Regions from separate parts of the Streptomyces melanosporofaciens genome, predicted to be linked through region 1. Evidence: predicted binding sites of a transcription regulator. Region 1 holds the regulator's gene; the other holds the start of a gene.
The links. The regulator HrcA, encoded in region 1, represses chaperone genes, less so after heat shock. The targets are predictions, from matches to a motif close to TTNGCACTCNGNNNNNCNGAGTGCNAA.

Region 1 (4,415 bases):
GATGTGCACGCGGACCGCTATCTGATCGCCGAGGAGATCCTGTCGGCCGCCGGGTTCGCCTGGTACGAGGTCTCCAACTGGGCCACCTCGCCCGCCGGGCGCTGCCGGCACAACGAGCTGTACTGGCGCGGCGCCGACTGGTGGGGCGCCGGCCCCGGCGCGCACAGCCATGTGGGCGGCGTGCGGTGGTGGAACGTGAAGCACCCCGGGGCGTACGCGCAGGCCCTGGGCGAGGGCAGGTCGCCCGGCGCGGGCCGGGAGCTGCTGACCGCCGAGGAGCGCCGGGTGGAGCGCATCCTGCTGGAGCTGCGGCTGGTCGAGGGCTGCCCGCTGGAGCTGCTGCGCCCGGCCGGGGCGGCGGCCGCGGCCCGGGCGCTGGAGGACGGGCTGCTGGATCCGGGGCCGTACGGACGGGGGCGGGCCGTGCTCACGCTGCGTGGGCGGCTGCTGGCGGACGCGGTGGTGCGCGACCTGGTGGACTGAGACGGGAGCCGTCAGCCCTGCGGGGCCGTCACGAAGTCGATCAACTCCTCCACCCGCCCCAGGAGCTCCGGCCGGAGGTCCTTGTAGGAGTGGACCGAGGACAGGATCCGCTGCCAGGCGGCCCCGGTGTTCTCCGGCCAGCCCAGGGCGCGGCAGACGCCCTTCTTCCAGTCCTGGCCGTGCGGCACCGTCGGCCAGGCCGGGATGCCGACGGAGGACGGCTTCACGGCCTCCCAGATGTCGATATAGGGGTGGCCGAGGACCAGCACATGCTCGCCGGTGACCTGCCCGGCGATACGGGACTCCTTCGAACCCGTCACCAGATGGTCGACGAGGACGCCGAGCCGGGCGTCCGGGCCGGGGGAGAAGCCATCCACGATGGCGGGCAGGTCGTCGACGCCCTCCAGGTACTCCACGACGACGCCCTCGATGCGCAGATCGTCGCCCCAGACCCGCTCCACCAGCTCCGCGTCGTGGCGCCCCTCGACATAGACGCGCCCCGCACGGGCGACCCTCGCGCGCGCTCCCGGAACGGCGATCGACCCCGAGGCCGTGCGCTGGGGCGCGCTGGGGGCCGCCGCGCGCGGGCGTACGAGGGTGACGACACGCCCCTCGAGCAGAAAACCGCGCGGCTCCATGGGGAAGACGCGATGTTTGCCGAAGCGGTCCTCCAGAGTGACCGTGGGGCCCTGGGCGGTCTTCTCGCAGCGGATCACGGCGCCGCAGAAGCCGGTGGTGACCTCCTCCACGACGAGGTCCGGTTCGGCGGGGACCTCAGGGGCGGGCCGCTGCCGCTTCCAGGGCGGGGTCAGGTCCGGGTCGTACTGTCGCATCCGGATGACGATAGCGCGCGACGACCGCCCGCTCCTGTAGTGCGGACAACTAGGTGGACGCCTAGTAGGGCGCCTAGTCGGGCGGCTGGGGAGACGCCTAGAGGGACACGCCGAAGCGGGCCGCCAATTCGTCACGTTGGGCCCGGACGAACCCGGCGCTCACGACCGAGCCGTGCCCCGGGACGTACCGCGCGTCCGGGCCGCCGAGGGCGAGCAGCCGGTCGAGGGCGGCGGGCCAGCGGCCGGGGATCGCGTCCGGTCCGGCCTGCGGCGTGCCGGACTCCTCCACCAGATCGCCGCAGAAGACCACCTCGGGCCGGCCGGGCACCAGAACGGCCAGGTCATGGGCGGTGTGGCCGGGCCCCACATTGGCCAGCAGCACCTGCCGGTCACCCAGGTCCAGGGTGAGCTCCCCGGAGACCAGGTGGTGCGGGCCGACCAGATGGTCCACGGCCTCGGTGGCGGCGTTCCGGTCCACCCCGTGGCGGATCGCGTCCTCGCGCAGCGTCTCCCGCTCCCGGCGCAGCAGCTCGTCCATGCCCGTGGCCCCGTACACCTCGCAGCCCGCGAAGGCGGCCGAGCCCAGGACGTGGTCGAAGTGCGGATGGGTGAGCGCGATCCGGGTGGGGCGGCGGCCGGTCAGCCGGGTGATCAGGGCGCGCAGCTCGGCCCCGGCGCGCAGGGTCGCGCCGGTGTCCACGACGAGGATGTCGGTCCGGCCGACGACCACGCCGACCGTCTCGTCCCACTCCGGCAGCCGACGGCGGGCCACACCGGGCGCGAGCCGCTCCCAGCCTGCCTCTTCCCAACACGTCTCCATACCGCGACGCTAGCTCAACGGGGATGGGGGAGAGTTGCTGCCGACGGCGGCTCTTGCCCATGCCACCGCACCCCGCCGTACACTGGCGGAGGGGTTCTGGCACTCGTGCCCGGTGAGTGCCAGGGCGGACGACCTGATGAGACCGCTGGACTGGAGGTGCGCGGGGTGCTCAGCGAACGCAGACTCGAGGTGCTGCGTGCCATTGTCCAGGACTATGTGGGGACGGAGGAGCCGGTCGGCTCCAAGGCGCTCACCGAGCGGCACCGGCTGGGGGTCTCGCCGGCCACGGTGCGTAACGACATGGCCGCTCTGGAGGACGAGGGGTTCATCGCCCAGCCGCATACGAGCGCCGGGCGGATCCCCACCGACAAGGGCTATCGCCTCTTCGTGGACAAGCTGGCGGGAGTGAAGCCGCTGTCCAGCCCGGAGCGGCGGGCCATTCAGAACTTCCTGGACGGCGCGGTCGACCTCGATGACGTGGTGGGCCGCACGGTCCGGCTGCTGGCGCAGCTGACCCGGCAGGTGGCGGTGGTGCAGTATCCGTCGCTGACCCGCTCGACGGTGCGCCATGTGGAGCTGCTGCCGCTGGCCACGGCCCGGGTGATGCTGGTGCTGATCACGGACACCGGCCGGGTGGAGCAGCGCATGGTGGACTGCCCCAGTCCGATCACCGAGGACTCGCTGGCCGATCTGCGCGCCCGGCTCAACAGCCGGGTCGTGGGTCGGCGTTTCGCGGATGTGCCGCAGTTGGTGCAGGATCTTCCGGAGTCCTTCGAACAGGAGGACCGGGGGACCGTCTCGATCGTGTTGTCGACCTTGCTCGAGACGCTGGTGGAGGAGACCGAGGAGCGGCTGATGATCGGCGGCACCGCGAACCTCACGCGTTTCGTGCATGATTTTCCCCTGACGATCCGGCCCGTCCTGGAGGCACTCGAGGAGCATGTCGTCCTCCTCAAGTTGCTGGGCGAGGCCAAGGACTCGGGTATGACCGTGCGGATCGGGCATGAGAATGCTCACGAGGGGCTCAACGCCACCTCGGTCGTCGCGGTCGGCTACGGTTCCGGCGACGAGGCGGTCGCCAAACTCGGCGTGGTCGGACCGACCCGCATGGACTACCCCGGAACGATGGGAGCGGTACGCGCAGTGGCACGTTACGTCGGACAGATCCTGGCGGAGTCGTAAGTGGCGACGGACTACTACGCAGTCCTGGGCGTGCCGCGTGATGCCTCGCAGGACCAGATCAAGAAGGCATTCCGTCGGCTCGCGCGCGAGCTGCATCCGGATGTGAACCCGGATCCGAAGACCCAGGAGCGGTTCAAGGAGATCAACGCCGCTTACGAGGTCTTGTCGGACCCACAGAAGAAGCAGGTCTACGACCTGGGCGGGGACCCGATGTCCGGGGCCGGCGGCGGTGGCGCCGGAGGCTTCGGCGGAGGCTTCGGCAACTTCTCCGACATCATGGACGCGTTCTTCGGCACCGCCTCGCAGCGCGGTCCGCGCTCCAGGACCCGGCGCGGTCAGGACGCGATGATCCGTCTGGACGTGGAGCTCAGCGAGGCCGCGTTCGGGACCACCAAGGACATCCAGGTCGACACCGCGGTCGTCTGCACCACGTGCAGCGGCGAGGGCGCGGCGCCGGGCACCTCGGCGCAGACCTGTGACATGTGCCGTGGCCGCGGTGAGGTCTCCCAGGTGACGCGGTCCTTCCTGGGCCAGGTCATGACCTCGCGGCCGTGCCCGCAGTGCCAGGGCTTCGGCACCGTGGTGCCGACCCCGTGCCCGGAGTGCGCGGGCGACGGCCGGATCCGCTCGCGGCGCACCCTGACCGTGAAGATCCCCGCCGGTGTGGACAACGGCACCAGGATCCAGCTGGCCGGTGAGGGCGAGGTCGGACCGGGCGGCGGCCCGGCGGGCGACCTGTATGTGGAGATCCACGAGGTCCCGCACCCGGTCTTCCAGCGGCGCGGCGACGATATGCACTGCACGGTGACCATCCCGATGACGGCGGCGTCGCTGGGCACCAAGGTGCCACTGGAGACGCTGGACGGCCTGGAGGAGGTCGACATCCGGCCCGGTACCCAGTCCGGCCAGTCGATCCCGCTGCACCAGCGCGGCGTCACCCATCTGCGGGGCGGCGGCCGTGGCGACCTGATCGTGCATGTCGAGGTGACCACCCCGACCAAGCTCGACCCGGAGCAGGAGGAGCTGCTGCGGCGGCTGTCCAAGCTGCGCGGCGAGGAGCGCCCGGTCGGCGAATTCAAGCCTGGACAGCAAGGGCT
Region 2 (4,415 bases), 1.1 Mb from region 1:
GCGCTCACCGTCGGACTGTCCTGCAACGCCGACTCGGCGCTCGCCGCCGCGGCCGACCACGGCATCGAGATCGTCGTGGGGCCGGAGCTGCTCACCGGCTCGACCCGGCTGAAGGCGGGCACGGCCCAGAAGCTGGTGCTCAACATGATCTCGACCATCACCATGATCCGGCTGGGCAAGACCTTCGGAAATCTGATGGTCGATGTGCGCGCCTCCAACGACAAGCTGCGCGCCCGCTCGCGGAGGATCGTCTTCCTGGCGACCGGCGCCTCCGACCAGCGGATCGAAAGCGCGCTGGCGGCCACGGACGGCGAGGTGAAGAACGCGATCCTCACCATCCTGGGCGAGGTGGACGCCACGACCGCCGAGAAGCTGCTCGCCGAGGCACACGGCCATCTGCGCGCCGCCCTCGATGCGGCCAAGCGGTAAGCCCCGGATACGCCTGCTCCCGCAGCCGGGGCCCGGCCCCCAAAACGCCGTCGGGGCGGCACCCCTGGGAGAGGGTGCCGCCCCGACGTCCTGGACGGTACGACCGACCGGCGAACGAAGCGCCGAGTCGATCAGAAGTCCATGTCACCGCCCGGCATGCCGCCCGGAGCGCCCGCCGGGGCGGCCTTCTCCGGCTTGTCGGCGATGACGGCCTCGGTGGTGAGGAACAGCGCGGCGATCGACGCGGCGTTCTGCAGCGCGGAGCGCGTGACCTTGGCCGGGTCGATGATGCCCTCGGCGATCAGGTCGACGTACTCACCGGTCGCGGCGTTGAGGCCGTGGCCCGGGGTCAGGTTGCGCACCTTCTCGACCACGACGCCGCCCTCGAGACCGGCGTTGACCGCGATCTGCTTCAGCGGGGCCTCCAGGGCCAGGCGCACGGCCTGGGCACCGGTGGCCTCGTCGCCCTCGAGCTCCAGCTTCTCGAAGACCGAGACGGTCTGCAGCAGGGCCACGCCACCACCGGCGACGATGCCCTCCTCGACGGCCGCCTTGGCGTTGCGCACCGCGTCCTCGATGCGGTGCTTGCGCTCCTTGAGCTCGACCTCGGTGGCGGCACCGGCCTTGATGACGGCCACGCCGCCGGCCAGCTTCGCCAGGCGCTCCTGCAGCTTCTCGCGGTCGTAGTCCGAGTCCGAGGACTCGATCTCGGCGCGGATCTGGTTGACGCGGCCCTGCACCTGGTCGGTGTCGCCGGCGCCGTCCACGATGGTGGTCTCGTCCTTGGTGACGGTGACCTTGCGGGCGCGGCCGAGCAGATCGAGACCGGCGTTCTCGAGCTTGAGGCCGACCTCCTCGGAGATGACGGTGCCACCGGTAAGGATGGCGATGTCACCGAGCATGGCCTTACGGCGGTCACCGAAGCCCGGGGCCTTGACGGCGACGGACTTGAAGGTGCCACGGATCTTGTTGACGACCAGGGTGGCCAGGGCCTCGCCCTCGACGTCCTCGGCGATGATCAGCAGCGGCTTGCCCGACTGCATGACCTTCTCGAGCAGCGGGAGGAGGTCCTTCACGCTGCTGATCTTGGAGTTGACGATCAGGATGTACGGGTCGTCGAGCGACGACTCCATACGCTCCATGTCCGTCGCGAAGTACGGGGAGATGTAACCCTTGTCGAAGCGCATGCCCTCGGTGAGCTCGAGCTCGAGCCCGAAGGTCTGCGACTCCTCGACGGTGATGACACCTTCCTTGCCGACCTTGTCCATCGCCTCGGCGATGAGCTCACCGATCTGGGTGTCGGCGGCGGAGATGGAGGCGGTGGAGGCGATCTGCTCCTTGGTCTCCACGTCCTTGGCCTGCTCGAGGAGCTGGGCGGAGACGGCCTCGACGGCCTTCTCGATACCCCGCTTGAGCGCCATCGGGTTGGCACCGGCGGCGACGTTGCGCAGGCCCTCCTTGACCAGCGCCTGGGCGAGGACGGTCGCGGTCGTCGTGCCGTCACCGGCGACGTCGTCCGTCTTCTTCGCGACCTCCTTGACCAGCTCGGCGCCGATCTTCTCGTACGCGTCCTCGAGCTCGATCTCCTTGGCGATGGAAACACCATCGTTGGTGATCGTGGGGGCGCCCCACTTCTTCTCGAGGACGACGTTGCGGCCCTTGGGGCCGAGGGTGACCTTGACGGCGTCGGCGAGCTGGTTCATCCCGCGCTCGAGGCCGCGCCGCGCCTCCTCGTCGAACGCGATGATCTTGGCCATGTGAAGTGGTCCTCCCAAGACGGGGTGGATTGCTCCGGACCGCGCTGGCGCCCGCGACGGACGGCCTGCCTGCCGTACGGTTCCTTGCCCCGCATGGCCTGGCGGGCCTCACCGACCCGGTCCTTCTGTCACTCTCAACGTCAGAGTGCTAACGCCAATGATTAGCACTCGGGCCTATAGAGTGCAAGCGCCCGAAGGGCATCCTTGAGGGGTGGCGGCCGGGTGACGGGTGGGCGCAAGCGCCCGAAGGGCATCCTCGAGGGGTGGCGGCCGGGTGACGGGTGGGCGCAAGCGCCCGAAGGGCATCCTCGAGGGGTGGCGGCCGGGTGACGGGTGGGCGCAAGCGCCCGAAGGGCATCCTCGAGGGGTGGCGGCCGGGTGACGGGTGGGCGCAAGCGCCCGAAGGGCATCCACCCCTGCACCAGCCCCCGTAATGATCAGCGCGGACACGCCGAAGGGTCCGCACCCTGGCCGGGACACGGACCCTTCGGACTGTACTGTTCAGCTGCGTCGCGTCGGCGCGTCAGCCTACGGCCACGCGGACCATGTCGGCCTGCGGGCCCTTCTGACCCTGCGAGATCTCGAACTCGACCCGCTGGCCTTCCTCGAGGGTGCGGTACCCGTCCATCTGGATCGCGCTGTAGTGGACGAACACGTCCGCACCACCGTCGACCGCGATGAAGCCGTACCCCTTCTCCGCGTTGAACCACTTGACGGTGCCCTGAGCCATTCCTAACTCCCCTATTGCTGGCCCTTGCGCAGGACCGCACTCCGCGGACCCGGGTCAGACCTCACCCCCCGGATGTGGGGGGTGTGCGCCGGAACGCGTCGACCGCCGCTGAATGTATCCGTCCCAACGCCCTCTGCAACAGGTCAATCGGACGAGAATTCTGGGCACGACCGAACGGTTAAAAGTGAGAAATTATGTGAAGTTCGGGCAAGCCGGGCGGGACATAGGGAACCAACCCGACAATTCGTGCTCACACTTTACGCACAACTTGACGAGTTCTCATATGTGGTTCCGGCCCGGGGGCCATCGGGGAATCCGGGCAACTGTATCGCGATTCCACACACGGAATCGCCCCGTCCGGTTGTCCCCGGACGGGGCGATGCCAAAGGTGAGGAGGGTGGACGCGGGGTCAGCAGCCGCCCGCGACCGCCGGGATGATCGAGATCCCGGCACCGTCCGGGGTCGCCGTGGCCAGGCCGTCGGCGAAGCGGACGTCGTCGTCGTTGACGTAGACGTTGACGAAGCGGCGGAGCTTGCCGGTGTCGTCCAGGACGCGGGCCGCGATGCCCTGGTGGTTCTTCTCCAGGTCCGCCAGGACCTCGGCGAGGGTCGCGCCCTCGGCGGGGACCTCGGCCTGCCCGGCGGTGTATGTGCGCAGGATGGTCGGGATTCGGACGTTGACGCTCATGCGAGACCAGCCTCTCGGAACGAGTCAAGGGTGGGGCGGATGATGGCGGAGGGACCCGTGGTGGGGGCCACCGCGTCGAGGGTCTTGAGGCCGTCGCCGGTGTTGAGCACGACGGTCGTCAGGGACGGGTCGAGCAGACCGTCCTCGATCAGCTTCTTGGTCACGCCGACGGTCACCCCGCCCGCGGTCTCCGCGAAGATCCCCTCGGTGCGGGCGAGCAGCTTGATCGCGTCGACGATCTGCTCGTCGTTCACGTCCTCCACCGCGCCGCCCGTACGGCGGGCGATGTCCAGGACGTACGGGCCGTCCGCGGGGTTGCCGATGGCCAGCGACTTGGCGATGGTCTGCGGCTTCTGCGGCCGGACGACGTCATGGCCGGCCTTGAAGGCGGCGGAGACCGGGGAGCAGCCCTCGGCCTGGGCGCCGAAGATCTTGTAGGGCTTGTCCTCGACCAGACCGATCGCGATCAGCTCCTTCAGCCCCTTGTCGATCTTGGTGAGCTGGGAGCCGGAGGCGATCGGGATGACGATCTGGTCCGGCAGCCGCCAGCCGAGCTGCTCGCAGATCTCGTAGGCCAGGGTCTTGGAGCCCTCGCCGTAGTACGGCCGCAGATTGACGTTGACGAAGCCCCAGCCCTCGCCGACCGGGTCGCCGATCAGCTCGCTGCAGAAGCGGTTGACGTCGTCGTAGGTGCCCTCGATGCCGACCAGCTCACCGCCGTAGACCGCGGCCATGACGACCTTGCCGGCCTCCAGGTCGTGCGGGATGAAGACGCAGGAGCGGAAGCCCGCACGGGCGGCCGCGGCGCCGA

Region 2: a site for HrcA is predicted at 2,348-2,374, ahead of groL (chaperonin GroEL). Genes of this name have one in related genera too.

What each region holds. Positions count from the first base shown of each region.
Region 1 covers NZ_FNST01000002.1:1,659,968-1,664,382, reverse strand. The annotation lists gene hemW (radical SAM family heme chaperone HemW) at 1-483, shown strand, start outside; gene BLV72_RS10185 (DUF3097 domain-containing protein) at 495-1,316, opposite strand; gene BLV72_RS10180 (MBL fold metallo-hydrolase) at 1,414-2,136, opposite strand; gene hrcA (heat-inducible transcriptional repressor HrcA) at 2,302-3,318, shown strand; gene dnaJ (molecular chaperone DnaJ) at 3,319-4,415, shown strand, end outside.
Region 2 covers NZ_FNST01000002.1:2,795,142-2,799,556, forward strand. The annotation lists gene murQ (N-acetylmuramic acid 6-phosphate etherase) at 1-429, shown strand, start outside; gene groL (chaperonin GroEL) at 561-2,186, opposite strand; gene BLV72_RS14480 (cold-shock protein) at 2,710-2,916, opposite strand; gene BLV72_RS14485 (MoaD/ThiS family protein) at 3,326-3,604, opposite strand; gene thrC (threonine synthase) at 3,601-4,415, opposite strand, start outside.